Regions from separate parts of the Kitasatospora sp. NPDC001132 genome, predicted to be linked through region 2. Evidence: riboswitches for the same ligand, from Rfam matches in the RefSeq annotation. Region 2 holds a riboswitch; each other region holds the start of a gene.
What was found. A riboswitch is a leader RNA that binds a small molecule or an ion and turns the genes downstream of it on or off. The one in region 2 is predicted to bind S-adenosylmethionine.

Region 1: it holds a riboswitch for S-adenosylmethionine, as region 2 does, so the genes downstream of both, ACWDBE_RS03275 (IclR family transcriptional regulator) here and ACWDBE_RS04605 (aminotransferase class V-fold PLP-dependent enzyme) in region 2, are expected to answer to the same signal.
Region 3: it holds a riboswitch for S-adenosylmethionine, as region 2 does, so the genes downstream of both, thrC (threonine synthase) here and ACWDBE_RS04605 (aminotransferase class V-fold PLP-dependent enzyme) in region 2, are expected to answer to the same signal.

Annotation. Positions count from the first base shown of each region.
Region 1 is NZ_JBSFKF010000002.1:243,708-253,446, reverse strand. It holds gene ACWDBE_RS03285 (AfsR/SARP family transcriptional regulator) at 1-1,651, opposite strand, end outside; gene ACWDBE_RS03280 (hypothetical protein) at 1,912-3,063, shown strand; SAM riboswitch class I at 3,139-3,281, shown strand; gene ACWDBE_RS03275 (IclR family transcriptional regulator) at 3,482-4,195, shown strand; gene ACWDBE_RS03270 (threonine/serine exporter family protein) at 4,256-5,509, opposite strand; gene ACWDBE_RS03265 (phosphotransferase family protein) at 5,926-6,678, opposite strand; gene ACWDBE_RS03260 (HEAT repeat domain-containing protein) at 6,779-7,804, opposite strand; gene ACWDBE_RS03255 (DUF4291 domain-containing protein) at 8,183-8,776, opposite strand; gene ACWDBE_RS03250 (hypothetical protein) at 9,336-9,739, shown strand, end outside.
Region 2 is NZ_JBSFKF010000003.1:39,679-49,417, reverse strand. It holds gene qcrA (cytochrome bc1 complex Rieske iron-sulfur subunit) at 1-935, opposite strand, end outside; gene qcrC (cytochrome bc1 complex diheme cytochrome c subunit) at 944-1,753, opposite strand; gene ctaE (aa3-type cytochrome oxidase subunit III) at 1,941-2,561, opposite strand; gene ACWDBE_RS04615 (response regulator) at 2,957-3,382, shown strand; gene trpD (anthranilate phosphoribosyltransferase) at 3,500-4,576, shown strand; SAM riboswitch class IV at 4,686-4,804, shown strand; gene ACWDBE_RS04605 (aminotransferase class V-fold PLP-dependent enzyme) at 4,857-6,224, shown strand; gene ACWDBE_RS04600 (Lrp/AsnC family transcriptional regulator) at 6,228-6,509, opposite strand; gene ACWDBE_RS04595 (rhomboid family intramembrane serine protease) at 6,506-7,333, opposite strand; gene ACWDBE_RS04590 (hypothetical protein) at 7,535-7,798, shown strand; gene ACWDBE_RS04585 (NYN domain-containing protein) at 8,051-9,364, shown strand; gene ACWDBE_RS04580 (C40 family peptidase) at 9,566-9,739, shown strand, end outside.
Region 3 is NZ_JBSFKF010000030.1:36,122-45,860, reverse strand. It holds gene ACWDBE_RS30335 (hypothetical protein) at 1-23, opposite strand, end outside; gene groL (chaperonin GroEL) at 137-1,759, opposite strand; gene ACWDBE_RS30325 (cold-shock protein) at 2,083-2,286, opposite strand; gene ACWDBE_RS30320 (MoaD/ThiS family protein) at 2,840-3,118, opposite strand; gene thrC (threonine synthase) at 3,146-4,426, opposite strand; SAM riboswitch class I at 4,443-4,577, opposite strand; gene ACWDBE_RS30310 (glucosyl-3-phosphoglycerate synthase) at 4,689-5,726, shown strand; gene ACWDBE_RS30305 (alpha,alpha-trehalose-phosphate synthase (UDP-forming)) at 5,824-7,290, shown strand; gene otsB (trehalose-phosphatase) at 7,277-8,116, opposite strand; gene ACWDBE_RS30295 (DUF3263 domain-containing protein) at 8,218-8,445, opposite strand; gene ACWDBE_RS30290 (cupin domain-containing protein) at 8,548-8,898, shown strand; gene ACWDBE_RS30285 (extracellular solute-binding protein) at 8,946-9,739, opposite strand, start outside.

The DNA of each region.
Region 1 (9,739 bases), on a different contig from region 2:
GCTCGTCGATCCGGCGGCGTTCGACCGCCAGCCGGCGGCCCAGCGTCTGTACCGTCCAGCTCGGCCGGGCGGCCAGCCGGGCCGCCACGATCCGCACCGCGAGCGGGAGGTGCCCGCACATGAGCAGCAGTTCCCGGGCGGCCTCCGCCTCGGCGGCCAGCCGCTCGGCGCCGATGGTGCGGCCCAGCAGTTCGAGCGCCTCCTCGGGCTCGAAGACGCCGAGGTCGGCCTGGACGGTCGCGGGCAGGCCGGACAGCCGGGTGCGGCTGGTGGTGAGCACCGCGCAGCCGACCGCGCCCGGCAGCAGGGGTCTGATCTGCGCGGTGTCGTGGACGTTGTCGAGCACCAGGAGCAGCCGCCGGCCGTCCACCACCGAGCGGAACAGCGCCGAGCGGGCGTCCAGGCCGTCCGGCACCGCGTCGGCCGACACGCCGAGCGCCACCAGGAAGCCGCAGAGCACCGCCTCCGGATCGGCCGGGGTGGCGTCGGCGCCCCGCAGGTCCGCGTAGAGCTGCCCGTCCGGGTAGGCGTCGCGGACCCGGTGGGCGACGTGCAGGGCCAGCGCGGTCTTGCCGACCCCGCCCATGCCGACCACGGTCGCGATCGCCAGCGCCTGTTGGCCCGGTGCGCCGAGGGCCCCGCCCAGCCGCTCGACCAGCGCCGTACGTCCGGTGAAGTCCGCGGCGTCTGGCGGAAGTTGGGCCGGTCTGGGGGCGCCGCTCCCGGCCGGGGCGACGGGTGCGTCCGCTGCCGCCCGGGCCTTGGCGCGCGGGTCCGACGACTCGGCGCCGGGCGCGCCGGGCTCCGCCGCTCCGGAGCCGGGCGGGACGGAGGCCGGCGGCACGGAGACGGGCGGGGCCGACCGCGGCGCGACGGCCGGTGCCGGGGCGGCGAGCGACGGGTCGCCCTCCAGGATCCGCTGGTGCAGCAGGTCCAGCTCCGCCCCCGGCGCCACGCCCAGTTCGGCCAGGAACAGCTGACGCGCGCCCCGGAACACCGCCAGCGCGTCCGCCTGCCGTCCGGCCTGGTACAGCGCCCGCATCAGCAGCCCGTAGGCCCGCTCGTGCAGCGGGTGCTCGGTGGTCAGCGAGGTCAGCTCCGGAATGCACCGGGAGTAGCGGCCCAGCGCCAGGTCCAGCGCGATCCGCTCCTCCAGCAGGGTCAGCCGGAGCTCCTGCAGCCGCTGGCGCTGGCGCTGCGCGAACGGGCCGGGGATGCCCGCCAGCGGCTCGCCCTGCCACAGCTCCAGCGCCTCGTTCAGCAGGTCGCGCGCCTGCTGCGGCTCCCCGGCCGCCGCCGTACGCTCGGCCTGCCCCGCCAGTTCCTCCGCCTGCGCCGCGTCCACCGCGTGCTTGGGCAGCACCAGCCGGTAGCCGTCCCCGACCGAGGTCAGCACCGTCGGCGCGTCCGGCTCCTCTCCGTGCAGGACCTTGCGCCACCGCCAGGCGTACGTGCGCACCGTCGTCATCGCGGTGCCCGGCGGCTCCTCGCCCCACAGGGCGTCGATCAGGTCGGTGGCGCTCGCGCCGTGCCCGGGCCGGAGCAGCAGCACCGCCAGCATCGCCTGCTGCTGGGGGCTGCCCACCTTCAGCGCGGTCGTGCCGCGCTGCGCTCTCATCAGTCCCAGCACCGAGAACCGGAATTCATCCATGACTGCACCTGCCCGCCTCATGTGCTCGCCCCCGCCCGCGCACGTGCCGTCCCCCGATTTGATGAGCCCCTATCAACCCACGCCACCGGGCGTGGTGTCGAGAGATCGTCGACCCGGTGGTGATCCGGTGTTGATCGGCCGTCACCACAATCGGTGGTGTGGCACCCGCCGCCGGCCAGGCCCCGGCCGTCGGACCCGCCACGTCCCCGGCCGCCCGGCCGCCGCCCGGGCGCCCCCACGGCTCTCGGAGGCGGACGCCCATGGACACCGACCTGATGCACACCGACCGGCCCGACACCGCCTCGTTCGGCACCGACCCGTTGACCAGCGACCTGCTCCACCGGCTGCTCGACGTCGACCCGGCCGCCGGGCCGGCCGAACTGCTCCACCGCGCCCGCGCCGACCGCCACCTCCCGTACCTGGTGCTCGCCGCGCTCTCCCGCGAGGGCGTGCGGATGGGCGGGCACGCCCGGGCCGAGCTGCAGCGCGCCCGCGACCGGGCCGAGTGTTACGCCCGGGTCGCCCGCGACCTCGCCGACGCCACCGGTGTCCGCCCGATCCGGGACCTCCCCCTGGCCGGCTACTACCCGCCGGACCTGCCCCGGCCGCTGGGCGGGCTCAGCCTCGTCAGCCCCACCGAGGCGACGCTCTGGCAGGCCGTCAACCGTCTGGTCACCGACCACCCGGTGGAGTCCGTCGAGGTCACCCTGCTCGGCGAGCGGCCCCGGCACACCGCCGTCACCCTGCGCTGGCCGGCCGAGGACCCGCTGCTCGACCCCTGGTACCAGGTGCGGGTCGCCACCGCCGCCCTCACCGGTGACCTCGCCACCGTCCCCGTCCGCCCCTACCTGGCCGCCGACGAACACGTGGAATGCCTGATCGCCCTCGCCGAGGAGGGGCTCGCGCGCACCTTCCTGACCGGCGACGTGATCGACGTGGCCCAGCTCGCCGGACAGCCCTTCGACCCCGCCGAGACCGCCGCGGTCCTCGCCGCCTACCGGCTCGCCCCGGAGGCCGCCGCCCTGCTCGACCTCGCCGCCGAGCACGTGCCGCTCGGCTCCCTGCGGGACGTGCGCACCGTCCTGGAGGCCGAGGTCGGCCCCGAACTCCGCCGCCGCCGGACCCTCACCCGCGCGCACCGGCCGCGCGGGGGGACCCTGCTGCGCCACGGCACCCTGCTGCGCCGCACCGTCATCCGGCACCAGTGGGACGAGGCCCTGCTGCTCCCGGCCGGCGGCGCCACCCTGCTGCTCACCCCGGTCGCCGACTACCTGCTCGGCGCCGAGGGCACCCGGCCGACGGCGCCGGAACGCGCCGCCGCCCTCGCCGCGCTGCGGGCCTGGGACACCACCGCCCCCGGCGGCCCGGACCCGGCCCCGCGCACCGGACTGTCGGAGCCGCGCCACCGCTGAGCGGGCCCGCCCCGCCCGCCGTCGAGAGCAGGGGGGCTTGGCAGCGGGCCCGGGGAGTCTTGTATCGTTCCTGGCGAATCATCCAGAGGGGTGGAGGGACCGGCCCTACGAAGCCCCGGCAACTCCCCGTTCGACCCGGCGTCCGAAGTACGCGCCGTGCCGTCCGGGATCAGTGCCAACTCCGGCCTGTCGCCAATGTGGCGCGGGAAAGATGAGGAGACACGGTGCTCTCTGTGCTGTCCTTCGCCCGGGCGCTTCCCGCCCCGGCGCTTTCGCGTACCCGTCTCGTGCCCGGCGCAGGCAATCGGCCGACTTCCGCGGCCCGTCCTCGCTGACCACCCCCCGGCTCCCCGCCAGGAGCCGCCGTGAGCAGCGCCGACCCGCTGCTCCCGGGCCTTGAGACTGGAGTACCCCACCCATGGAGAACACGAGCGGCGTCGGCGTGCTCGACAAGGTCACCTCGATCCTCGGGATCCTGGAGGCGGGCCCCGCCACCCTCGGCGGCCTCGTCGCGGCCACCGGCATGGCCCGCCCCACCGCCCACCGGCTGGCCGTCGCACTCGAACACCACCGTCTGGTCAGCCGGGACGTGCATGGCCGGTTCATGCTCGGCCCCCGGGTCGGCGAGCTCGCCGCGGCCGCCGGCGAGGACCGGTTGCTGGCCGCGGCCGGCTCGGTCCTCACCCAGCTGCGGGACCTCACCGGCGAGAGCGCCCAGCTCTACCGCCGGCAGGGCGAGGTACGGATCTGCGTGGCCGCCGCCGAACGCCTCACCGGCCTGCGGGACACCGTCCCGGTGGGCATCACCCTCCCCATGAAGGTCGGCTCCGCCGCCCAGATCCTGCTCGCCTGGGAGGAACCCGAGCGCCTCCACCGCGGGCTGCAGGGCGCCCGCTTCACCGCCACCGCCCTGAGCGGCGTACGGCGCCGGGGCTGGGCGCAGTCCGTCGGCGAGCGCGAACTCGGGGTCGCCTCCGTCTCCGCGCCCGTCCGTGGCCAGTCCAACCGGGTGGTGGCCGCGGTCTCGGTCTCCGGCCCGATCGAACGGCTCACCCGCCACCCCGGCGCCCAGCTCTCCCAGGCCGTCGTCGAGGCGGGCCGCCGCCTCACCGAGGCCCTGCGCCACGCCTGACGGGATGGGTGGCGGACCCGAATCCGCCACCCATCCCGGCCGGGGTGCCGCCGCCCCGGGTCAGGCCCGGGACAGCAGCACGGCGCGGGAGGGGCGGGGGATCCGGCTGATCACCGCGCCGATCAGCGTGCCGATCGACACCCCGAAGACCGCCGACACGGCCGCCAGGACCGACTGGGCCCCGTTCCCGACCTCTATCTGCGCCGTGTTCAACAGACCGAAGGAGCCCGGCACCACGATCCAGAACGCCGGCAGGTAGAGCACCTGCCAGAGCGGACCGCCCGGCAGCCAGTGCACCAGGGTGGCCGCGACCGCGGCGGCGACCGCCCCGGCCAGGCCGCCTATCGCCGCGCCGTGCACCGACCCCACCGCCACCTGGGCGGTCACGCTGACCGCGATCACGGCGACGATCCACGGGATGGCCGAGGGCGGTGTGTGGACGTTGACCACCACGCCGGCCACCGCGATCGCCAACCCCAGCGCGATCACCCACCAGCTGGGCTTGGCGACCTGGACGTTGGCCAGCGCGGTGGCCGGCATGCCGATCGCCGTCGCGGCCGCGGCCACCCCGGCGAGGAACAGCGCCAGCTGGACCGCGCCGGACACCAGCCTGGCCGTGCCCGCGCTGGCCGCGCCCGCCGCGATCTCGGACAGCCCGGTGACCAGCAGCCCGCCCGGCAGCAGGATCGCCAGGGTGGCCACGATCGTCCGCAGCGGGCCCTCCAGCAGCGAGGCCCGCGCGAGTGCCAGGACCAGCAGGGCGACCAGGAAGCCGGCCGTGACGGGCAGCAGCGGCCGCAGGTACGGCAGCCGTCGGGCGAGCACGGTCAGCCCCACCACGATCAGCGAACCGAACCCGGCCGCCAGCACGTTCGCCGCCGCCGGCTGGAGGAAGAGGCAGACCCCCACGCCGACCGGCAGCGCCCCGAGATCCGCCACCCACGCGGGCCAGCGGGCCGGCGCCCGCCGGATCCGGTCCAGTTCGGCCAGCGCCCGGGGCCCGTCGAGCTCGCCCGTCCGCAGCCGGTGCACCAGGTGGAGGACGTCGGCCGTCTGCTCGAACCGCAGCGCGCCGCCGACCGGCTGGAACCGGGTGGCCCCGTCCGCGTCCAGCGACACGAACAGCCCGTTGGTCAGCGCGGCGACCCGCACCTCCGGAGCCCCCAACGCCCGCCCCAGCCAGTGGAGTTCCTCTTCGACGTCATGGACGGGCAGGCCGCCGCCGAGCAGGGCCTCGCCGAGGTCGAGGAGCAGGCGGCGGAGCGGTTCGGGCGGGGCATCGGTGACCCGGACCAGGGAAGACGTGCTTGACATGGCAGGTATCGTCCCATCCCGCCCGAATCGGTCCGACTGTGCCCCGGTCTGTTCGGTTGCCCGCTGACTTCCGACGGCCCGGCCCCAGAGGCCGGCCCGGGAACACGAGCGCGCCCCGCCCCCGCGGCGACGGGCCGCCAGTGGTCCCTGAGATCCCGGACGCCGAAGAGGCAGGCGAAGGCGGCGTAGTCCCGGGTCATGCCGAGCAGGGACGGTTCGATGGCCGGGTACCTTGCCGTCTCCTCGACGCCGGGGCCAGGACCCGGGTGCGGCACTCCACGAATCCGTGAACAGTCGTTCCCACGGCCCCTTGTGCCGTGCCGCGCACCACCCCGCGCAAAGGAAGTCGGCGGGGCCGACTTCTCACGTTCCCGGCTTCGGGATGTTCCGGGGGTGGCCGGCGGATACCGAGGGCTTCACATCCGGGATCTCAGCACGTCGACCTCACAGCCCGGTGTGTAGGGGTCGAAGCCGTGCCCGATCAGCCAGCGGACCGCCAGCAGGCTGCGCAACGACCACCACGCGTGGATCACGTCGACGTCGATGCCGGTGCCGGTGCCGTAGCCGGCGATGACGTCGTCGAGGTGCTCCTCGTGTCCGAGCGTGAAGGTGGCGAGGTCGTACAGGGCGTCACCCCGGCCCGCCTCGGACCAGTCGATGATGCCCGTGACCTCGTCGCCGTCGACGAAGACGTGCGCGATCTGCAGGTCGCCGTGCGTGAACGCCGGGGACCAGGGCCGGAGTGCGGCCTCGGCGACCCGGCGGTTGCGGGTGACCAGGTCGGCGGGCAGGACGCCGTCCGTCACGAGGGATTCGCACTCGTCGTCGAGTTCCGCCGCCAGCGCGGTGATGCTCCGCCCGGCCCGTCCCGGCCAGGACGGCAGCGGCGCGTCGTGCAGCTTCCGGATGGCGGCGCCCGCCGCGGCCCACGCCGCCGGCGACCCGGTCGACGGCCCACCGAGGCGCCCGAGCGTCGTCCCCGGAACCGCGGCGAGCGCGAGCACGGGCGGCTTGCGCCACAGGACCTCCGGGGTCGGGACCGGCGCCAGGGACATCGCCTCGACCTCGACGTCGATGCGCGCCTGGTCGGCGTCCACCTTCAGGAACACGTCGCCGACCCGCAGAGTCGCACGCTCGGAATGGGCGACGACGACTTCGACCTCATCCATGGGCGACCAGTATCCCGGGGAAGGTCGCCGACGTCGCCGGGTTTCGCCCGCGATGACGTGGCCGACCTCGCCCCGCTGCCGGCACTTTCGTCAGGAGTGCTCAGCGGCCGATTGCCAACGGGTGGTCACCGCCCACCAGTTCGGCCGCCCGCTGGGGATCGCCGTCCGCCCGCGCGAGCAGTGCGGCGACGTCGTAGACCGGTGCGTCGGGGCCGCTGCCGAGGCCGAGGGTCAGGCCGGGTTCGCAGCGGGTCGCCCAGACCGCGGGCGCCAGTTCGGGCCGCAGCCGCTCCAGCGTGCGCACCAGTGTCCAGGCGGCCTCGTCGTGCCGGGCCCTGCGCGCCGGATCGCAGGCGGCGACGGCCTCGGCGACCCCGTGGTCGTCCGGGGCGTAGTCCTCCAGGAGCGGCAGCAGTTCGGGGGCGCCCAGGATCTCGGCCGCCCGGAAGGTGAGCACCTCGGCGCCGTCGGGGTCCGCCAGCAGCTCGCGCAGGAGCGCGGCGGCGCGCGGGTCGCGCCGCCGCGCCAGGCCACGGATGCCCTCCGCGCGGGCGTCCGGATCGGAGTCCCGCGTCCGTTCCCAGAGGGCGGCCCGGACCGCCGGGGTGTCGGCCCGGGACTGGAAACCGAGCGAGAACGTCGCCCAGTCGCGTACGTCCGGGTCCGCGTCCCGGGTGAGGGCGACCAGCGCGCGGACTTCCGGCCCGTCGGGCGGCCCGTCGGCGAAGCCGCCGAGCGCGATGGCCGTCCGCTGGCGCACCCCGGAGTCCTCGTGTTCGGCCAGAGCCACCAGGACGGGTGCGGCACGGTGGTCCTCGGTCTGCTCCAGGGCGCGTGCCAGCGAGCAGAGGACGTCGGGGTCGGGCTCCCGAGCGGCCAGGGCGGTCAGGGTGACGGCGACTTCGGCCCGGACGTCCTCGTGGGCGTCGCTCGCGAACCCCAGCAGATCGCAGCCCAGGGCCCGGTCCGGGGGCTGAGGCGACCGGAGCAGGTCGACCGCGCGCGCCACCGCGCCGTGAGCGTCGGTTTCGGCGGCGCGCCGCAGCAGGTCCTCGCCCGTGTGCCGGTCAGGCGCCTCGAGGGCCTGTCCGACCAGCTCCGCCACCGTGTCTCTGCCCATGTCCATCCGGGCAGTCTCGCGCACGGAGCTCACTCGCGCACGGCGGTTTCCGCCCGGCCCGTCAGCTGAGTGCGCGGGAAGTCGGCTGAGTGCGCGGGAAGTCGGCGGGGTCGACTTCTGGCGCGGTCGAAAGAGCCGACGAGGTGCTCGGCATGAGGGGCCTGCTCCATCGCCGCGATCCAGGCGGGCGAGTTCCCGAGCGGGAACTGACGCCCCCAGGTCGCCCCTTGCATCTGCGACCGCCTCGGGAGCACCCGTCCTCCCACGGCGCCGTCGGACAGCCCCGAGGCCCCGCCCGGCAGGGCTGTCCTTGCTCGACACAGCCGACTCGGAGCCACCGATCCGACAGTTCCTGGTGCCCCCGGTCGCGTTCTCGGTACCGGCTCAGCAACCCAGGTGGGTCAGCAGCGTGTCGCCCGCCGGATACGGCCGTTCGGCGGGAAGCAGCCTCCGCGCGGCGTCCAGGTCCCCGTCCCGCACGTGGGCGTGAGTGGTGTGCGCGAGCGCCGTGACGTCGTCGATCGCGACGATCCACTCGTCCGCGTACCGCCCAGCCGCCTCGCCGGCGAGGCCGAGCTGAAGCGACCGATGGGCCAGCGGCCGGAGGTGCAGATCCCGTTCGGGATCCCACTGCACCCGGGCCGGGGACCGCTTCAACTCGCGCTTCCAGGAGGCCCGGTCGGAGTGCAGTCCGTGTTCGTAGTGGGACAGGCAACTGTTCTCCAGGGCCCATTCGAAGCCCTCGCGGGTGATCTCGATCGCGAGGACGGTCTCCTGCCCCTCCTTCCGCGCCCACCCGCAGCGGTACATCATCCAGAGGAACGACGGCTTGATCCACGTCATCCGCTCCCTCTTCCACGCCGCCGGAAACCGACCGTCCCGCGCGGCGGGCAGGCCGATCTCAGGCCGGTACGCCTGGTAGACCGTCACTGTGGACGCCGTGGGGAGGGCGCGGATCTGCTGCTTGGGTTCTGACACGGTGATCAGGATCAAGGCCCGGCGAGTCTCGCGCCAGCGGATTTCCCCGGCCCGGCGGGGCCGACGGAAGAGCCGCTGTGACTTCGTTCGCTTTCATGAACTGTGCCTCGACCGCATGGAGCGACTGGACCTTTCCGGCGTGGTCCGCTGACCCGATGACGCGGACGGGTCCACCGCTGGTCGGACGTGTGCCCCTGCTGTCGGCCTGTCACTCGAAGCGGCGAACCCGGCGCGGAGCCGTTACGGGCGCGCCGGTCGGCCGCCGGGCGGACCGGAGGCCGACGGGAGGCCGACGGGAGGCCGATCGAAGGCCTTACGGCGGCCCACCGCGCCCCGGCCGGAGGCCGATCGGGGCGGCCGGAACCTCGGACGGCGTCCGATCGCTCGTTGACGGTTTCACCCGAAGGGACGACCGCGGACCGGCCGCCGGGTGGCCCCGACCGGTATAGGTGACGTGATCCATCGTTCGGAGACCACCTGCGAGGGGCCCATGACCGATCCGACCGACACGTCGTCAAGGACGGCAGCCGAGAGGCCGCCCGCCGCCTACGCCCCCAGGGTGGCCCTGATCCGGGGCGCCATGGAGGTCGGCGAAACGGTTCTCGCCGCTCGCCTGGCCGAGGAGCTCCATCAGCACGTCGCCCTGGAGCGCGGTGCCACGCACCCGGAGGCGCTGCGCGCGCAGGAGGTGCGGGCGTACGTCGCGGCGGTCGGCGGGGACCCGGGCCTGGCGGCCGACCTGTTCACCGGGACCGCCACCGCGTGGGCCGACCAGGGGGCGTCCGAGCAGTGGGCGGCTTCACGCAACGCGGAGGTCTGCCGGCGCCGGGTGGAACTGCTGGAGTCCGAGCCCTCGGCGGACGCCGGCGCCGGGCGTCCGCCCCTCTGCCCGTCCCCGGTCCGGGCGTTCGGGCGTGGCGCCGTCGTCGCGGTCGTGCTGGCGACGGCACTGCTCTCGGGGGC
Region 2 (9,739 bases):
CCGAAGATGACGCGGGCGCCGTCCGCCAGGTCGAAGGTCGACTGGTGGCAGGGGCAGAGCGCGTGGTGGGTCTGCTGCTCGTACAGGCTGATCGGGCAGCCGACGTGGGTGCAGATCTTGGAGTAGGCCAGGATGCCCTCGAAGCCGAGGTCCTTGGACTTCTCGTCCTTGATGTCCTCGGGCGCGATCCGGACCAGCATCAGGGCGTCCTTGGCGATCCGCTGCTGGAAGTCCTCGTCGTGCGTGGACAGGCCCTCGGGCATGGCGAAGGTGAGCGAGCCGACGACGATGTCCTCGGGCTTCATCGGCTGCATGGTGTTCATGTTGATGAGCGCCAGCGGCTTGGTCTCGGTCGCCTCCTTCCAACCGGTCTCCTTGAGCTTCTTCTCGGGAAGCGGGCCCAGGTCACGGAGCAGGACCACGCCGGAGAGCGGGACCAGCGCCATGGAGCCGATCAGGGTGTTGCGGATCATCTTGCGGCGGCCGAAGCCGGACTCGGCGGCACCGGTCTTGAACTGCTCGATGACGTCCGCGCGGACCTCGTCGGAGGCCTCGATCGGGTGACGCTCGGACGGCATCTCGACGTCCGACATCAGGGTGCGGGCCCAGTGGACCGCGCCCGCGCCGATCATGAACAGCGCCACACCCAGGGTCAGGCCGAGCGCGAAGTTCAGCGCGCTGACGTGACCGAGCGGGAAGATGTAGACGATCTTGTCCGGGTCGATGGCCACGTACGAGGCGATGAAGCCGACGGTGGCGAGCATCGAGATCACGAACATCAGCGAGACCTGGCGCTCGGCGCGCTTGGCGGCCCGCTCGTCGATGTCGGTGCGACGGGGCTCGTGGGCCGGCAGGCCCGGGTCGGCGAACGGGCTGCCGTGGTCGGCCACCTCGCCGGCGGAGCCGTGCGGCTCCGGGAGCTTCTCTTCTGACATGTCGTGGCTCATGACTTCTTGGCCTTGGTGGTGTGGGCGGCGACCCAGATCGCGACCGCGATGAGCGTGCCGAGGCCGAAGATCCAGCCGAACAGGCCCTCGGTCACCGGACCGAGGCTGCCCAGGGTGAGACCGCCGGGGTTGGGCTCATCGTTGGTGGTGTGGCGGACGAAGGCCACGATCTGCTTCTTCTGCTCCTCGGGCATGGTGGTGTCCGGGAACGACGGCATGTTCTGCGGGCCGGTCTGCATGGCCTCGTAGATGTGCTTGGCGTCCACGCCCTCCAGCGACGGGGCGTACTTGCCCTTGGTCAGGGCACCACCCTGGCCGGCGAAGTTGTGGCACTGGGCGCAGTTGGTGCGGAACAGCTCGCCACCCTTGGAGATGTCCTCGGGGTTGGTCGAGGTGAACTGCTCCTCCGTCGGGGTCACCGGGCCGGGACCGAGGGAGGCGACGTAGGCGGCGAGCTGGTCGATCTCGGCCTGCGTGTAGATGTTCTTCTTGCGCGGGACCTGCGCGCCGGGCTGCTGGGCGGGCATGCGGCCGGTGCCGACCTGGAAGTCGACGGCGGCGGAGCCGACGCCGACCAGGCTCGGACCGTCACTGCTGCCCTGGCCGTTCAGGCCGTGGCAGGAGGAGCAGCCCACGGCGAAGAGCTTCTTGCCCTCATCGATCGCGAGCGACTGCGCGGCGACGTCGGCCTGCGCCTTGTCGGCGGGCGCGAACGCGGCGTACAGCCCCCCGGTTGCCGCCAGGGCGAGAAGTAGGACGACCAGCGCCGCCAATGGGTGGCGCCGTCGTGCGGAGAGCTTTTTCACGGAATAACCCCGGTGTCAGGATCTGGTCGACTGGTGGGTGCACCCGGCGGCCGGTCTGGCCGGCACGAGGCTGCCTGTCTAGGGCTGCGCGCGCGGTCGGTCGGTGGGAGCGTCGGCACCGGCAGAAGCGGCCCGTCGCCGGTGAGGGCGGGGGCCGCAGCCGGTGGCCAGCGACCTGATCAGCTGGTTACTTGATCAGGTAGATGGTCGCGAACAGGCCGATCCACACGACGTCGACGAAGTGCCAGTAGTACGACACGACGATCGCGGCGGTGGCCTGCTCGTGCGTGAAGCGCTTGGCTGCGTACGTCCGTCCCAGGACCAGCAGGAAGGCGATCAGACCACCCGTCACGTGCAGCCCGTGGAAGCCGGTGGTCAGGTAGAACACCGTGCCGTACGGGTCGGAGGACAGCGAGAGGCCGTCCTTCTTGACCAGCTCGGTGTACTCGAAGACCTGGCCGCCGATGAAGACCGCGCCCATGGCGAACGTGAGGATGAACCACGCCCGGAGCTTCTTCACGTCACCTCGCTCGGCGGCGAACACGCCGAGCTGGCAGGTGAGCGAGGAGAGCACCAGGATCGTGGTGTTGACCGACGAGAAGGGCACGTTGAGGGCGTGGGCCTTCTCGGTCCAGAACTCCGGCCCCTTGACGGAGCGGAGCGTGAAGTACATCGCGAAGAGGGCCGCGAAGAACATCAACTCGGAACTGAGCCAGACGATCGTTCCGACGCTGACCATGTTCGGCCGGTTGACCGATCCGTGCGCGTGCCCGGTTTCTACTGCTGTTGCTGTCGCCACGACGGACATTATGTCGGTCCCTTATTCCGTCTTCACGTCGGGGGGTGTCCCTCGGAGTGTCCGGTGCGTGCGGTATGCCCGCTTGGGGGGCGGCGCCGGGTCCGGACGGGGGCTGAGCAGCGGCGTGTCCCTTTTCTGATGGTTCCTCGGAGGGGCCCGCGACCCCGTTGCCCGGTGCGTCGTTGCACGGCCGGAGCAGCCGCAGGAGGTAGGGGACGGGACCCGGGGTCGGCCGTACGGGTGGACCGGACGGGATCGGGTGACGGACCGTCCTCCGGGTGGGTGAGCCGGGGTGCGGCCCGGTTGGCCGGGAAGCTGCACGAGGAGGACTCGGCGGGGGTGATCGGGAGTAGCATCCGGATCAGGCGAACGTGGTCCGGATCACACTTGAGGGAGCAGGGCCCATGGCGTACACGACCGATGAGATGCTCACCGTCCTCGTCTACAGCGACGACCGCAACACCCGCGAGCAGGTGCTGACGGCGCTCGGCCGCCGGCCCGCCGAGGACCTTCCGGAACTGACCTACCTGGAGTGCGCGACCACCCCCGCGGTGCTCAAGGCACTGGAGAAGGGGGGAGTGGACCTCTGCGTGCTGGACGGTGAGGCCGTTCCGGCCGGGGGGCTGGGCCTCGCGCGCCAGCTCAAGGACGAGATCTACGGCTGCCCGCCGGTGCTGGTGCTGATCGGCCGGCCGCAGGACTCCTGGCTCGCCGCCTGGAGCCGGGCCGACGCGGCCATCTCCCACCCGGTGGAGCCGGTGGCGCTGGCCGAGGCGGCGGCCACCCTGCTGCGGGCGCGACTGGCGAAGCGGACTCCGGCAGTCCGCTGAAGGCGGCCCGGCAACTGGAAAGGACAGGGGTAGAAGCGGAGGCTTCGCTCGATAGGCTGGCTCCATCCGTACGGACGTCCCCCCGTAGTGGGGAACCGACAACAGCTGGAGTCAGCCATGGTGAACGTGAACCCTGCGAACGGCGGTAGCGACCCCGCGCAGGTGGTCCGCACCTGGCCGGACCTCCTGGCGGCGCTGTTGCGGGGGGAGGACCTCGACCGCTCGTCCACCGCGTGGGCGATGGACCGGATCATGAGCGGCGAGGCGTCCCCCGTACAGGTGGCCGGGTTCATGATCGCGCTGCGGGCCAAGGGCGAGTCGGTCGAGGAGATCGGCGGCCTGGTCGACGCGATGTACGCGCACGCGGAGCCGCTGGACATCCCCGGCCCGGCGGTGGACATCGTCGGCACCGGCGGCGACCGGGCGAAGACCGTCAACATCTCCACCATGTCCGCGATCGTCGCGGCGGCCGCCGGCGCCAAGGTGGTCAAGCACGGCAACCGGTCGGCCTCCTCGAGCAGCGGCTCCTCGGACGTGCTGGAGAAGCTCGGGGTGGCGCTGGACCTCTCGGCCCGGCGGGTCGCCGAGGTGGCCGAGGAGGTCGGGCTCACCTTCTGCTTCGCGGCGAAGTTCCACCCCTCGATGAGGCACGCCGCCACCGCGCGGCGCGACCTCGGGGTGCCGACCTCCTTCAACATCCTCGGCCCGCTGACCAACCCGGCCAAGGTCACCGCGCACGCCATCGGCTGCTTCGACACCCGGCTGGCCGGACTGATCGCCGGGGTCCTGGCCGAGCGGGGTGCGACGGCGCTGGTCTTCCGCGGCGACGACGGACTGGACGAGCTGACCATCACCACCACCTCTCAGGTCTGGCTGGTGCGCGAAGGGGCGGTCACCCGGACCGCCTTCGACCCGCGGGACGTCGGCATCGAGCTGGTCGGCATCGAGGCGCTGCGCGGGGCGGACGCCTCGTACAACGCGGAGGTCGCGCGGCGGCTGCTGGCGGGGGAGCACGGGCCGGTCCGGGACGCCGTCCTGCTGAACACGGCGGCGGCGCTGGTCGCGCTCGACCTGCGCGACGCACCGCTCGCCGAGCAGTTGGCGGCCGGCATGGAGCGGGCCGCCAGGGCGATCGACTCCGGCGCGGCCCAGGACCTGCTGCGGCGTTGGTCGGAGGCCACCAGCCGGATCTGACACGGCAGTTGACGGGGCCCGCGGGAACTCCTCCCGCGGGCCCCTCACGCTGTCCGGATGCCGGACGCCCGTTTGACCGCCCGATGGGCGCGGCCTAGAGTCTTCGCCAGGTCATGAGTGACAGCGCGAAGCCCCAGCTTGCTGTCCGGCAACCCTCCGTCCGTGGCGGGGTGCCCTGGGTGAGGACCGGGTCGTCACGGCAAGCCGTCCGTGCGACAAGCGCGGACGCCGGACGAATGACACTCCCGGGGTCCCTTACCCCTTGAAGGAGTGCATCCCCATGTCCCCCGTCGCCACCGAAATCTGCGCCCCGCTCGCCGTCCTCGGCACCGACGTCCAGGTCCCGCTCGCCAGCGGTGAGAAGGTCGGCTACGCGGCACTCGACTACGCGGCCAGCTCGCCGGCGCTCCAGCGGGTGTGGGACGACGTCGCCGCCTACGCGCCGTACTACGGCAGCGTCCACCGCGGGGCCGGGTACCTCTCCCAGCTGTCCACCGACCTGTTCGAGCAGAGCCGCCGCACCGTCGGCGAGTTCCTCGACCTGCGGGAGGGCGACCAGGTGGTCTTCACCCGGGCCACCACCGACTCGCTCAACCTGCTGGCCGCCGCCGTTCCGGCCGGCACCCGGGTGTTCGCCTTCGAGACCGAGCACCACGCCTCGCTGCTGCCCTGGGCGCACGCCGGACTGGACGTCACCTACCTGCGGGCGCCGCGCTCGCGGGCCGAGGCGGTGGCCGCGCTGGACGCCGCGCTCGCCGAGGCACCCGAGGGCCCCAAGCTGCTCTGCGTCACCGGCGCCTCCAACGTGACCGGCGAGCTGTGGCCGGTCGCCGAGCTGACCGGGACCGCGCACCGGCACGGCGCCCGGGTGGTGCTGGACGCCGCCCAGCTGGCGCCGCACCACCGGGTCTCGGTGCGCGAACTGGACGTCGACTGGATCGCCTTCTCCGGCCACAAGATCTACGCGCCGTTCGGCGCCGGGGTGCTGGCCGGCCGGGCGGACTGGCTGGACGAGGCCGAGCCGTACCTGGCCGGCGGCGGGGCGACCCGGACGGTGGCCCGGGCGGCCGACGGCTCGGTGGCCGTGCAGTGGCACACCGGCCCGGCCCGGCACGAGGCCGGCTCGCCGAACGTCATCGGCGCCTACGCGATCGCCTCGGCCTGCCGGGCGCTGACCGAGGCCGGCTTCGACGCGCTGGAGGCCCGCGAGCGGCAGCTGGTCGCCCGGCTGACGGCCGGGCTGGCCGCGATCCCGCAGGTCAAGGTGCTGAACCTGTTCGGGGCCGACTCCGCACGGGTGGGCGTGCTGTCCTTCGTCGTCCGGGGCTGGAACAGCTCGCACTTCTCGGCCGCGCTGTCCGCCGAGTACGGCATCGGGGTGCGCGACGGCCTGTTCTGTGCCCACCCGCTGGTGCGCACGCTGCTCGGGGACGAGGACGTCGCGCCGTCCGAGTGCGGGGCGCCCGAGTCCTCGCTGCCGGGCGAGCGCAGCCTGAACGCGATCCGGGTGAGCTTCGGCGCCGGGACGCCGGACGAGCACGTCGACCGCTTCCTGACCGCCGTCCGGGAGCTGGTCACGGACGGTGCGGCGTGGAACTACCGCAACGAGGGCGGGCGTTGCGTCGCCGACTCTCGGCGCGAGGGCTGACCGCTACTCGTCCAGGCCGAGGGCGAAGGCGGCCTCCAGGTCGTGCTGGGAGTAGGTGCGGAAGGCGATCTGGGTCTCGGTGTGGGCCACGCCCGGGACCTTGTTGAGCCGGCCCGGGATGACCTCGGCCAGGTCGTCGTGCCGGCGCACCCGCACCATCGCCACCAGGTTGTAGCCGCCGGTCACCGAGTAGACCTCGCTGACGCCCTCGATGGCGGCGATGGACTCGGCGATCTCCGGGATGCGGTCGACACTGGTCTTGATCAGGACGATGGCGGTGATCACAGTTCGGGCTCCTTTGTGGGGTGCCGCCAGCGTATCGGGCGTCGGCGCGGTCGTCTCGGGGGGTGGCGGACCGCGGTACAGGCGTAGAGGAACCCGGCCGAGAAGCCGATCACGTGGACCAGGTAGGCCACCCCGGGGCCGGCCGAGTGCACCGACCACCATTGCAGGGCGAACCAGAGGCCGAGCACCAGCCAGGCGGGGAAGCGCAGCGGCAGGAAGAGGAGCAGCGGGACGAGGGTGGTCACCCGGGCCCGGGGGTGGAGGCGTAGATAGGCACCGAGGACGGCCGCGATCGCCCCGGAGGCCCCGATGAGCACCCGGGTGGAGTTCGGCGAGTGCGCCTCGGCGAGCGCGAAGCCGTACGTGGTCAGGCTGCCGGCGGCCAGGTAGAAGAGGACGTACCTGGCCCGGCCGAGCCGCCGTTCCACGGTGGGGCCGAAGACCTGGAGGAAGAGCAGGTTCCCCAGCAGGTGCAGCCAGCCGGCGTGCAGGAACAGCCCGGTGAGGACGGACAGGGCCGGGTGCTTGCCCGGGGTCGGGGCGGCCGGGCAGCCGGGGGCCGGGTCGGGGGCCTCGGCCAGCTGCTCGGCGGTCAGCGGCCGTCCGGCCAGCACCTCGGCCGGGACGGCGCCCCAGCGCTGCTCGTACCGCTGCTCCGAGCAGACCCGGGCCTGGCCGGTGCCGTACAGCGGGTTGAGCCCGGCGGCGGGGCCGAGCAGGAAGACCAGGGTGTTGAGGGCGATCAGGGCGTAGCTGACCACCGGGACGGGCACCGCCGGGCGGCCGGCCCGGGCGGCGGTGTGGTCGGGGACCGCGAGCGCCATGCGGCCAAGCATCCCTCCGGGCGCCGCAGGTGACACGGTGGTTTACGGCAGGTGGACTAGCCGGGGAGTTCAGGCGACCGGTGGCCGCGGTGGTTGCCCCAGGCAATAGGCTTGGGGCGGGCATTCCCGCCTCCCGCCGCCGATGCCGGGGCTCCGGGGGGAGCGCCTAGCCCACCCAGGGACCACCCGAGAGGACCCCCGATGACCGTCCCCGCCCTGACCGCCGAGACGCGCTGGCGCTGCACCCTGTGCGGCAACCTCACCCGCTTCGACGTGACCCGCACCGCGCGGGTGACCGAGTTCCTGCACTTCGACCTGGCCGGCGAGTCCGAGGTCGAGGAGACCGAGGTGCTCAGCGAGACGATCGAGTCGGTGCGCTGCCGCTGGTGCAACGCGGTGGACCAGGTCGAGCTGGTGGCCCGCCCGGGTGCCGAGGGGGAGCAGGCCCCCGCCGAGCAGGGCTGATCCCCGCCGCCGCGGCGGGCGGGTGCGCGGAGCACCCGCCCGCGCCGCACGGGACAATACAGAACAAGACGCACGGAGCGTGACGACAGGGGCGGCCGCGGCCGACCCCGCTGGACCAGGATCGGAGCCGAGGACGTGGTGGACGCAGCGAAGGAGCCCGGCGAAGCCCAGGGGCTTCAGCCCGCTGCGGCCGAGGCCCAGGCCGAGGCGGCCGGGACGGCGGACGACTCCTCCGAGCCCGCGGCGGAGCGCGTGGCCGAGAAGCTCGACCGGCCGCTGCCCGAGGGGGTGCGCCGGCGCGTGGTCGGGCTGGCCTCGGACGCGCTCGGCGGGCTGCCGCCGGCCGAGCTCCCGCAGAGCCTGCGCCAGTACGTCAAGTTCACCCCGGTGCGGCGGGCCAAGTACGCGGCCACGGCGCTGGCGGCGGCGCTGGAGGCGGAGCCGGCCTTCCGGGTGCGGATAGCCGAGCGGCTGCGCCTCGGGCAGCCGGACCTGGTGAGGGCGCTGGAGTGCGGCACCGTCCCGAGCGCCGCCGATCCGATGGACGTCGCGGCCGCCGCCTACCTGGTGCGTTCGGCGGGCTGGAGCCGGCTGGTGGCCGAGGCCGGCGAGGAGGCCGAGCGGGCCGGTGCCGAGGACGCGGCCGCGGAGGCCGCCCGGCTGGTGGAGAAGCTGCAGGCCGAGCTGGCCGAGGTACGGGCCGCCGCCCGGGCGGACCTGGACCGGCAGCGGGCCGAGTCCGACGGTGTCCGCAAGGAGGCCGAGTCGCTGCGCAAGAAGGTGCGGTCGCTGGAGAGCGACACCCGCCGGGCGCAGGCCGAGACCCGCCGGGTGAGCGGTGAGCTGGAGGCCCTGAAGGCGCAGGCCGCGGCCGAGCGCGGCGCTGCCGAGACCGAGGCGCGCAGGCTCCGGCACCGGCTCTCCGAACTGGAGACCGCGGCCGAGCAGGGCCGCCGGTCGGCCCGCGAGGGGCGCAGCGTCGAGGACATGCGGCTGCGGCTGCTGCTCGACACCGTGCTGCAGTCGGCCCAGGGTCTGCAGCGGGAGCTGGCGCTGCCGGTCTCCCAGATCCGCCCGGCGGACCTGGTGGAGGCGGTGGTGCCGGGGGCGGCCTCGCCGCACGACGTGGCCCGGCGCGGGCTGGCCGAGGACGATCCGGCGCTGCTGGACCAGCTGCTGGCGATCCCCCAGGTCCACCTGGTGGTGGACGGCTACAACGTGACCAAGGCCGGCTATCCGGCACTGCCGCTGGAGCAACAGCGGATCCGGCTGCTGGGCGGGCTGGCGATGCTGGCTCAGCGCACCCAGGCGGAGGTCACCTGCGTGTTCGACGGGCAGGACCTGGACGTCCCGGTGATCATGGCGCCACCGCGCGGGGTCCGGGTGCGGTTCAGCCGGACCGGGGAAACGGCCGACGAGCTGATCCGCCGTCTGGTGCGGGCCGAGCCGCAGGGTCGTCCGGTGGTGGTGGTGTCCACCGACCGGGAGGTCGCGGAGGGCGTGCGGAAGGCGGGCGCGCGCCCCGTGGCGTCGGTGCTGCTGTTGAACCGGCTGGCCCGGCCCTGACCTCGGCCGATTCCGTGTGATTCCTGGTCAGGGGCGGTTCCGGGGCCTTGTGAGGGGGCTGTGGAGTCAGTGTGGGGTGGCCGAGTTCATGCCATCGGGGGAGTGGCAAAACGGATAGATCTTCACTAGGGTCTGGCGTCAAACCTATTTTCGGGAATCTCATCCCATCAGGTGAGTCCGCTGGAAGAAGGAGCCGGTCCCTTGGCCTCCCACCGCCGTCCCAAGCAGCCGAGCCGCGCGCGGATCTCCGTGCTCACCGCTGCCGCTGCGACCGCGGTCGCCCTCTCCGCCCAGGTGGCCGCGCACGCCGCGCCGCAGCCGAACAAGGCGGACGTCAAGGCGCAGATCGACCAGCTCCAGGAGGAGCAGGAGCAG
Region 3 (9,739 bases), on a different contig from region 2:
GTCTCGATGTCGTCGGCAGCCATCCGTCCATCCTCTCCTCAACTCCCCCGAACGCCGAAACGCCGTGTGGGCGGCCCCCCGAAGGGAGCCGCCCACACGGACGGGGAACCAGCCGATCCGATCGAAGCGATCAGGATCAGAAGTCCATGTCACCGCCCGGCATGCCGCCGCCGGCGGCCGCGGCGGCCTTCTCCGGCTTGTCGGCGATGACGGCCTCGGTGGTGAGGAACAGCGCCGCGATGGAGGCGGCGTTCTGCAGCGCGGAGCGGGTGACCTTGGCCGGGTCGATGATGCCCTCGGCGACCAGGTCGACGTACTCGTTGGTGGCGGCGTTCAGGCCGTGACCGGCGGGGAGGTTGCGCACCTTCTCCACCACGACGCCACCCTCCAGGCCGGCGTTGGTCGCGATCTGCTTGATCGGGGCCTCCAGCGCGACCTTGACGATGTTGGCACCGGTGGCCTCGTCGCCGTCCAGCTCCAGCTTGTCGAAGGCGACACCGGCCTGCAGCAGGGCGACGCCACCACCGGCGACGATGCCCTCCTCGACGGCGGCCTTGGCGTTGCGGACGGCGTCCTCGATGCGGTGCTTGCGCTCCTTGAGCTCCACCTCGGTGGCCGCGCCGGCCTTGATGACGGCCACGCCGCCGGCCAGCTTGGCGAGGCGCTCCTGGAGCTTCTCGCGGTCGTAGTCCGAGTCGCTGTTCTCGATCTCGGCGCGGATCTGGTTCACGCGGCCCGCGACCTGCTCGCTGTCGCCGCCACCGTCGACGATGGTGGTCTCGTCCTTGGTGATGACCACCTTGCGGGCGGTGCCCAGCAGGTCGATGCCGGCGCTCTCCAGCTTCAGGCCGACCTCCTCGGAGATGACGGTGCCACCGGTGAGGATGGCGATGTCGCCGAGCATGGCCTTGCGGCGGTCACCGAAGCCCGGGGCCTTGACGGCGACGGACTTGAAGGTGCCGCGGATCTTGTTCACGACCAGGGTCGACAGGGCCTCGCCCTCGACGTCCTCGGCGATGATGACCAGCGGCTTGCCGCTCTGCATGACCTTCTCCAGCAGCGGGAGCAGGTCCTTGACCGAGCCGATCTTGGAGTTGGCGATGAGGATGTACGGGTCCTCGAACGTCGCCTCCATGCGCTCCAGGTCGGTGGCGAAGTAGGCGGAGATGTAGCCCTTGTCGAAGCGCATGCCCTCGGTGAGCTCGAGCTCCAGGCCGAAGGTGTTGCTCTCCTCGACGGTGATGACGCCTTCCTTGCCGACCTTGTCCATGGCCTCGGCGATCAGCTCGCCGATCTGGGTGTCGGCGGCGGAGATGGAGGCGGTGGAGGCGATCTGCTCCTTGGTCTCCACGTCCTTGGCCTGGGCCAGCAGCTGGTCGGAGACGGCCGCGACGGCCTTCTCGATGCCGCGCTTCAGGGCCATCGGGTTGGCGCCGGCGGCGACGTTGCGCAGACCCTCGCGAACCAGGGCCTGGGCGAGCACGGTGGCGGTGGTGGTGCCGTCACCCGCGACGTCGTCCGTCTTCTTGGCGACCTCCTTGACGAGCTCGGCACCGATCTTCTCGTACGGGTCCTCGAGCTCGATCTCCTTGGCGATGGAGACACCGTCGTTGGTGATCGTGGGGGCGCCCCACTTCTTCTCCAGCACGACGTTGCGACCCTTGGGGCCGAGCGTGACCTTCACTGCGTCGGCGAGCTGGTTCATGCCACGCTCAAGGCCGCGGCGAGCTTCCTCATCAAAGGCGATGATCTTGGCCATCAGAAGTGGTCCTCCGGGACACGGTCGACTGCTCGGACCAAGGGGTGCCCGCGACGGACGGCCCTGGTGCGCGGAGGTCCATTCCCCTGCCGCTCCCGGGGGCCTCACCGACCCGGTCCGCTGTCACTCTCACACTGTGAGTGCTAACGCCAATGATTAGCACTCCGGGTGGTCGAGTGCAAGCCCAATCGGCAATCCGCGAGCCGCCGCGGGAGCCGCCCGGGAACGCCGACGGGCCCGTGCGACACGCGTCGCACGGGCCCGTCGAGAAGCGAGAGGTCACCAGCCGTGGGGCCGCGCCGAGCTCCTGGAGCCGGAAGGGGTCAGACCGCCGCGCGGACCATGTCCGCCTGCGGGCCCTTCTGTCCCTGGGAGATCTCGAACTCGACCCGCTGGCCCTCCTCGAGGGTGCGGTAGCCGTCCATCTGGATCGCGCTGTAGTGGACGAAGACGTCCGCACCACCGTCGACCGCGATGAAGCCGTAGCCCTTCTCCGCGTTGAACCACTTGACGGTGCCCTGAGCCATTCCGAACTCCCCTAGTGCTGTGCTGGCCCTTCACGCGCCCGCAGGTCGCGGGCCCGGGTTGGTTGAAGGCCGGCCCGGGGAACCCCCCCTGGGCGCAGCCGTGCACGCCGCAACCCTCCGCACAGGACGCCAGGCGGCCTCCGACGAGCGGGTGATTGCGTCGACCGCCGCTGAATGTATCCGGATCGACGCCCTCTGCAACAGGCCCAACCACCGGTAATTCCGGTACGGCGTCAAGGGACAGGACGGACCGAATCGGGATGTTCTCGGCATTTCACGCCGGACATAGCGGACGAATTACCCAAATGCCTGCGGTAATTCTGACATCTGCCTGACAGGTTTCACGGGCCGGTCTCATCGGCCGGACGCCCCGGGCCGAGCACTGCGGGGCCGAACGAGCACTGCGGGGCCGAAAGGGAAACCCTGTTCCCAGCCGAGCGACACTCTACTCCGACTCGACCCGGAAATATTCCCGCAGGAATGCGAGCGGTCGCCCGCGCATACGGACAGCGGAATTCCGTACGCGCGGGCGACCGCGGGTTCTCTCGCGGGCTCAGCAGCCGCCGGCCACCGCCGGGATGATCGAGATGCTGGCGCCGTCCTCGATCCCGGTCGCCAGGCCCTCGGCGAAGCGCACGTCGTCGTCGTTCACGTACACGTTCACGAAGCGGCGCAGCTTGCCCGTGTCGTCCAGGATGCGGGCCGAGATGCCCGCGTGGTTCTTCTCCAGGTCGGCGACGACCTCGGCCAGGGTGGCGCCCTCGGCGGTCACCTCGGCGGCGCCGGAGGTGTAGGTGCGCAGGATGGTGGGGATGCGGACGTTGGCGCTCATGACTTCTCCTTGCGGGGGGCGGATGGTTCAGGCGGACACGAGGCCGGCGGCGCGGAACGAGTCCAGCGTCGGGCGGATGGCGGCGGTCATCCCGGCCTCGGAGACGGCGTCCAGGGTCTTCAGGCCGTCGCCGGTGTTGATCGCGACGGTCTCCTTCGACGGGTCCAGCTGCCCGGTCTCGACCAGCTTCTTCAGCACGCCGACGGTCACCCCGCCCGCGGTCTCGGCGAAGATCCCCTCGGTCCGCGCCAGCAGCCGGATCGCCGCCACGACCTCGGCGTCCGTGACGTCCTCCACCGCGCCACCGGTGCGGCGGGCGATGTCCAGCACGTACGGGCCGTCGGCCGGGTTGCCGATCGCCAGCGACTTGGCGATGGTGTCCGGCTTGACCGGCTTGATCACGTCCCGGCCGGCCTTGAACGCGGCCGACACCGGCGAGCAGCCCTCGGCCTGGGCACCGAAGATCCGGTACGGCCGGTCCTCGACCAGGCCCAGCCTGATCAGCTCCTGGAGGCCCTTGTCGATCTTCGTCAGCTGCGAGCCCGAGGCGATCGGGATCACGATCTGCTCCGGCAGCCGCCAGCCGAGCTGCTCGCAGATCTCGTACGCCAGCGTCTTGGAGCCCTCGCCGTAGTACGGCCGCAGGTTCACGTTGACGAAGCCCCAGCCCTCGCCGGCCGGATCGCCGATCAGCTCCGAACAGAAGCGGTTCACGTCGTCGTAGTTGCCCTCGATGCCGACCAGCTCACCGCCGTACACCCCGGCCATGACGACCTTGCCCTGCTCCAGGTCGTGCGGGATGAACACGCAGGACCGGAACCCGGCCCTGGCCGCCGCCGCACCCACCGCGCCGGCCAGGTTGCCGGTGGAGGAGCAGGACAGCGTGGTGTAGCCGAACGCCCGGGCCGCCTCGATCGCGCACGCGACCACCCGGTCCTTGAAGGAGTGCGTCGGGTTCCCGGAGTCGTCCTTGACGTGCAGCTGGGCGGTGAACCCGAGCTCCCGGCCCAGGTTGTCCGCCTTCACCAGCGGGGTCCACCCCGGGTTCAGGTTCGGCTTCGAGGCCACGTCCGCCGGAACGGGCAGCAGCGGCGCGTACCTCCAGATGGAGGCCGGACCGGCCTCGATCCGCTTGCGCAGCTCCTCGGCGCCCTCGCTGCCGAACTCGTAGGCGATCTCCAGCGGGCCGAAGCACTCCAGGCAGGCGAAGCTGGGGCCGAGCGGGAAACGGGTGCCGCACTCGCGACAGGACAGCGCGGTGGCGGGGCCGAGGTCGACGGAAACTGGTGCGGCGGTGTCGATAGCCATGATGGCGAGGCCTCTCTCCTCATCTTCCCCGTGGCGCGGTCGCGCACGGGCCGGAATTGGCACCTGTCCCGCCGGAGCCTGTCGACGACAGCCGCGCGAGAAGGTTGCCGGGACGTCAACGGGCCGTTCCCTCAGTCCCTCTGGATGAGCTTGTGAAATTGTGGTGCTGCTCAACGGCGACCCCGGCGTGCGAAGGTCCGACCGCTGTACGAAGACTGTATCCGAAGGCGCCAATCCTGAACGGGACCGTCCGCCACGCGAGATGACAGATTCCACCGACCCCGCCGAGGAGACCTCCGTGCCCGCCGAACCGACTCCCGAGCTCCTCCCGCAGGCGGCATCCTGGCTCCACCGCCGCTCCTGGAGCGCGGCCGACCGGCCGGTCCGCACCCTCCTCGACGCCAAGGAACGCACCGGCCGCACCGTCAGCGTGGTCCTCCCCGCCCTGGACGAGGAGGCCACCGTCGGCGACATCGTCCGCACCGTCCGCCGCGAGCTGATGGAACGCCTCCCGCTCGTCGACGAACTCGTCGTCGTCGACTCCGGCTCCACCGACGCCACCGCCGCCGTCGCCGCCGAGGCAGGCGCCAGGGTGGAACACCGCGACCGGATCCTCCCCCGGCTGCCCGCCGTCCCCGGCAAGGGCGAGGTGCTCTGGCGCTCCCTGCTGGTCACCCACGGCGACATCGTCTGCTTCGTCGACGCCGACCTGCGCGAGTTCGACCCGGCCTTCGTCTCCGGCATCGTCGGCCCGCTGCTCACCGACGAGTCCATCCAGCTGGTCAAGGCCATGTACGACCGCCCGCTGGAGTCGGACGGCGCCGTCCTGCCCGCCGGCGGCGGCCGGGTCACCGAACTCGTCGCCCGCCCCCTGCTCAACCTCCACTGGCCGGAACTCGCCGGCTTCGTCCAGCCCCTCGGCGGCGAGTACGCGGCCCGCCGCTCACTGCTCGAACGGCTGCCCTTCCCCACCGGCTACGGCGTCGAACTCGGCCTGCTGGTCGACGCCCTGGAAGTGGCAGGCCTCGACGCCCTGGCCCAGGTGGACGTCGGCGTCCGGCACCACCGCCACCAGGACGGCCAGGCCCTCGGCCGGATGGCCGCCACCATCTACCGGACCGCCCTGGAACGCCTCGACCGCACCCACCGCCTCAAGGCCTCGGCCGACCTCGTCCACCCCCACCTCACCCAGTTCACCCGCGACCCGGAAACCCGCGCCTTCACCGCGCACACCCACCCGGTGACCGCCCTGGAACGCCCCCCGATGCACACCGTGCCGGAATACGCCACCCGTCATTAGGGGCCTGTCCTCGAACCCGCGTCCGCGGGGCGACGCCGGGGGTTCGAAGACAGGCCCCGCGGGTTTGCCACGCCGAGCCCCCGGCAAGATGCCAACCATGGGCGATCTCACGACCAACCGTTCGAACGCGACCGGCACCGCCCCCGTCCTGGTGGCCTCCAACCGGGGACCGGTGTCCTTCAGCACCGCCGACGACGGCACGCTGACCCTGCGGCGGGGCGGCGGCGGCCTGGTCTCCGGCCTCTCCGCCATCGAGGACCCGAACGCCGTCTGGGTCTGTGCCGCCCTCGACGACTCCGACCGCAGAGCCGCCGCCGGGGCCCCCCGCGGCCGCCTCGACCTGGCCGGCCACGCGGTCGGCGGCCAGGCCGTACGGATGCTGGACCTGGACCCGCAGACCTTCGCCCGCGCCTACAACGGCGTCGCCAACTCCACCCTCTGGTTCGTCCACCACCTGCTCTACGCGACCCCCACCGCCCCCGCCTTCGACGCCGGCTTCCGCACCGAGTGGGCCGCCTACCAGGCCTACAACGAGGCCTTCGCCGAAGCCCTGGCCGCCGAAGCCGCCCCGAACGCCGCGGTGCTCGTCCAGGACTACCACCTCTCCCTGGTCCCGGCCCTGCTCCGGGAGGCCCGCCCCGACCTGCGGATCGGCCACTTCTCGCACACCCCCTGGGCCCCGCCCGAGTACTACCGGCTGCTGCCCGACGACGTCGCCCGGGCCGTCCTCACCGGCATCCTGGGCGCCGACCGGGCCGGCTTCCTCACCGAGCGCTGGGCCCGCGCCTTCGCCGCCTGCTGCGCGGACCTCCTCGGCGCCGGCGTCGACCACGACGCGCTCTCCGTCACGCTCGACGGCCGCACCACCCGCCTCGGCGTGCACGCCCTCGGCGCCGACGCCGACTTCCTGCGTGAGCGCGCCCACCGCCTCGACGTCGACGAACGCCTCGCCGCCCTCCGCGCGGCCGTCGGCGACCGCCGCACCATCGTCCGGGTCGACCGCACCGAGCTGAGCAAGAACATCGTCCGCGGCCTGCTGGCCTACCGGCACCTGCTCCGCACCCGCCCGCAGTGGCACGACCGGGTGGTGCACATCGCCTTCGCCTACCCGTCCCGCACCGACCTCGCCGAGTACCGCGACTACACGGCACGGGTCCGGGAACTCGCCGAGGCCGTCAACGCCGAATTCGCCACCCCCACCTGGCAACCGCTGATCCTGCACGTCGACGACGACTTCCCGCGCTCCCTCGCCGCCTACCGGCTGGCCGACGTCGCCCTGGTCAACCCCATCCGCGACGGCATGAACCTGGTCGCCAAGGAGGTCCCCGTGGTCTCCGACCGCGGCTGCGCCCTCGTCCTCTCCCGCGAGGCCGGCGCCCACGCCGAACTCAAGGACGACGCCCTCACCGTCAACCCCTACGACGTCGTCGCCACCGCCGACGCCCTCCACGCCGGCCTCACCATGAGCCCGGAGGAGCGCGCCGACCGCACCAAGCGCCTGGCGGCGGCGGCCACCGCACTCCCCCCGCAGCAGTGGTTCCTGGACCAGCTCAACGCGCTGTGAGCGCGTCCCCCAAGGCCCCCAACAGCTCCACCACACCCTCCGGCCCGGCGACCACCAGGTCCGCCCGGTCGGCCAGCTCCCGCACCGGCGCGTCCCCCACCGCGCCGGCGCACACCAGCACCCCCGCGACACCCTCGCCGCGCAGCTTCTCCACCGCGGCGAAGGCCGCCACGTCCCCCAGGTCGTCCCCCGCGTAGAGCACCGAACGGGCCCCCCGCTCCCGCAGGAAGCCGGTCAGCGCCGCCCCCTTGTCCACCCCCGGCGGCCGCAGCTCCAGCACCAGCCGACCGGGCTCCACCACCAGCCCGTACTCGGCCGCCAACTCCCCCACCGGCGCCCGCAACAGCTCCAACGCCTCCTGCGGCGCCGCCGTCCGCCGGGTGTGCACGGCCACCGCCCGCCCCTTGTCCTCCACCCACGTCCCCCCGGGCGCCCCCACCCGCTCCAGCACCCCCGGCAACTCCTCCCGCACCCGCGCCACCCCCGGATGCGCCTCCGGCGCCGACAGCTCCCCTCCCTCCCACCGCTCGGCCCCGTAGTGCCCCAGCACCACCACCCCCGGCAGCCCCGCGAACCCCCCGTACTCCACCGCCACCCCGGCCGGCCGGCCGGTCACCACCACCACGCCACCCACCACCGGAGCCAGCCGCCGCAACGCCCCCACCACCCCCGGATGCGCCCGCGCCCGCTCCGGATCCGCCACGATCGGCGCCAACGTCCCGTCGAAGTCCAACCCGATCACGGCATCCCCGGGCGCCGCCAGAACGGCCCGCACCCCGTCCCGCCCAGCCCCGGTCGCCGGCACGAACATCTCTTCAAAGCCCATACCGGAGCCCCTACCCCGGAGCACCCCGCTCCGCACTCCCCCGGCCCGCGGGCGCGCGGGAGCCCCACCTTCCCGAGAGTCCCCCTCGATCACCGAGCCGGTCAGCGAGCCCCCCGCCGAGCCTCCCGCACCCGCCGCAGCCGATTCACCAGCACCGGCGCGTGCGCCAGCGCCTCCTCCCGGTCCAGCAGAGCGTTCAGCACCTGGTAGTACCGCGTGGGGGAGAGCCCCAGCTCCTCCCGGATCGCCCGCTCCTTGGCCCCCGCCGTACGCCACTGCCGCGCCTCCAGCGCCAGCACCGCCCGTTCCCGCTCACTCAGCTCGCCCACCGCGCACACCTCCGCCCGCCACTACGGAGTGTCATTCTCCCGCGCGACCCCGACACACAGTGCTCGCCCCACCGCCACCCCGGCCGCACTAACGTCACTCCCATGACCACGCCCAGCTTCGCCCTGCACATCCCGACCGCCGACCTCGACCCCGACCCGCTGGACCCCTCCCAGATCGTCTCCGGCACCCCCGAGGTCACCGGCAGGGTGCTGTCCGAGTCCGCCGACGGCCGCCACCTGCGCGGCCTCTGGCAGATCACCCCCGGCGTGGTCACCGACGTCGAGGCCGACGAGATGTTCGTGGTGCTCAGCGGCCGGGCCACCATCGAGATCGAGGGCGGCCCGACCCTGGAGGTCGGCCCCGGCGACTGCGCGGTCCTGCGCGAGGGCGACCGCACCACCTGGACGGTCCACGAGACCCTCCGCAAGGCCTACGCCATCACGCTCCCGTAGGAGCCGGACGACCCCGCCCGGGCCGGGGCCGGTCCCGGCCCCGGCCCCTACTTGCGGACCGCCGCCGCCTCCTTCACGGCCGCGTCCTGCAGCCCCCCGAGCACCTGCTTCGGATCCCCCGTCACCGCCTGCCCGATCCCCGCCTTGATGCGGTCGCTGACCTCGCCCCAGGCCGGGTCCCCGAACGGGTAGAAGCTCGCGTTGGTCAGCCCGACCGCGAACTGCTTGAGGTCCTCGTGCTTCGGGTCCGTCGACATCTGCGCGAACGCGTCCTGGGTGACCGGCAGGAGGTTGTACTGCTCGTCGAACTTCAGCTGGTTGTCCTTGTCGTAGACGAACGACAGGAACTTCTTGATCTCGTTCTTGTGCCCGTTCGCCTTGAACGCCATCATCCAGTCCGCGACCCCGAGACTCCCCGTGCGCCCGAGCCCGTCCCGCTTCGGGATCGGCGCCGTCCCGAACTCGACCTTCCCGGCGGTCGCCATCCGCAGCAACGTCGGATGCCCGTTCAGCATCGCCACCTTCCCGGCGGCGAAGTCCTGGAACACCGGGGTGCGGTTCATCTTGCCGGGGTCCGGGTACGTCAGCCCGGTGGCCACCAGGTTGCTCTTCAGCCAGCTGAAGGTCGCCTGGTTCTGGGAGCTGTCGATGGTGTAGTTGCCGACGTCGTCGGAGATGCTGCCGCCGCCGCTCAGCGTCCACAGCATCGACTCGGCCGGCGCCTCCTCCGGTCCCAGCGGCAGCCCATACGGGGTCACCCCCGGCACCTTGGCCTTGATCTTCTCCGCGTCCTGCCGCAGCTCGTTCCAGGTGGCCGGCGGCTGGGCGATCCCGGTCTGCC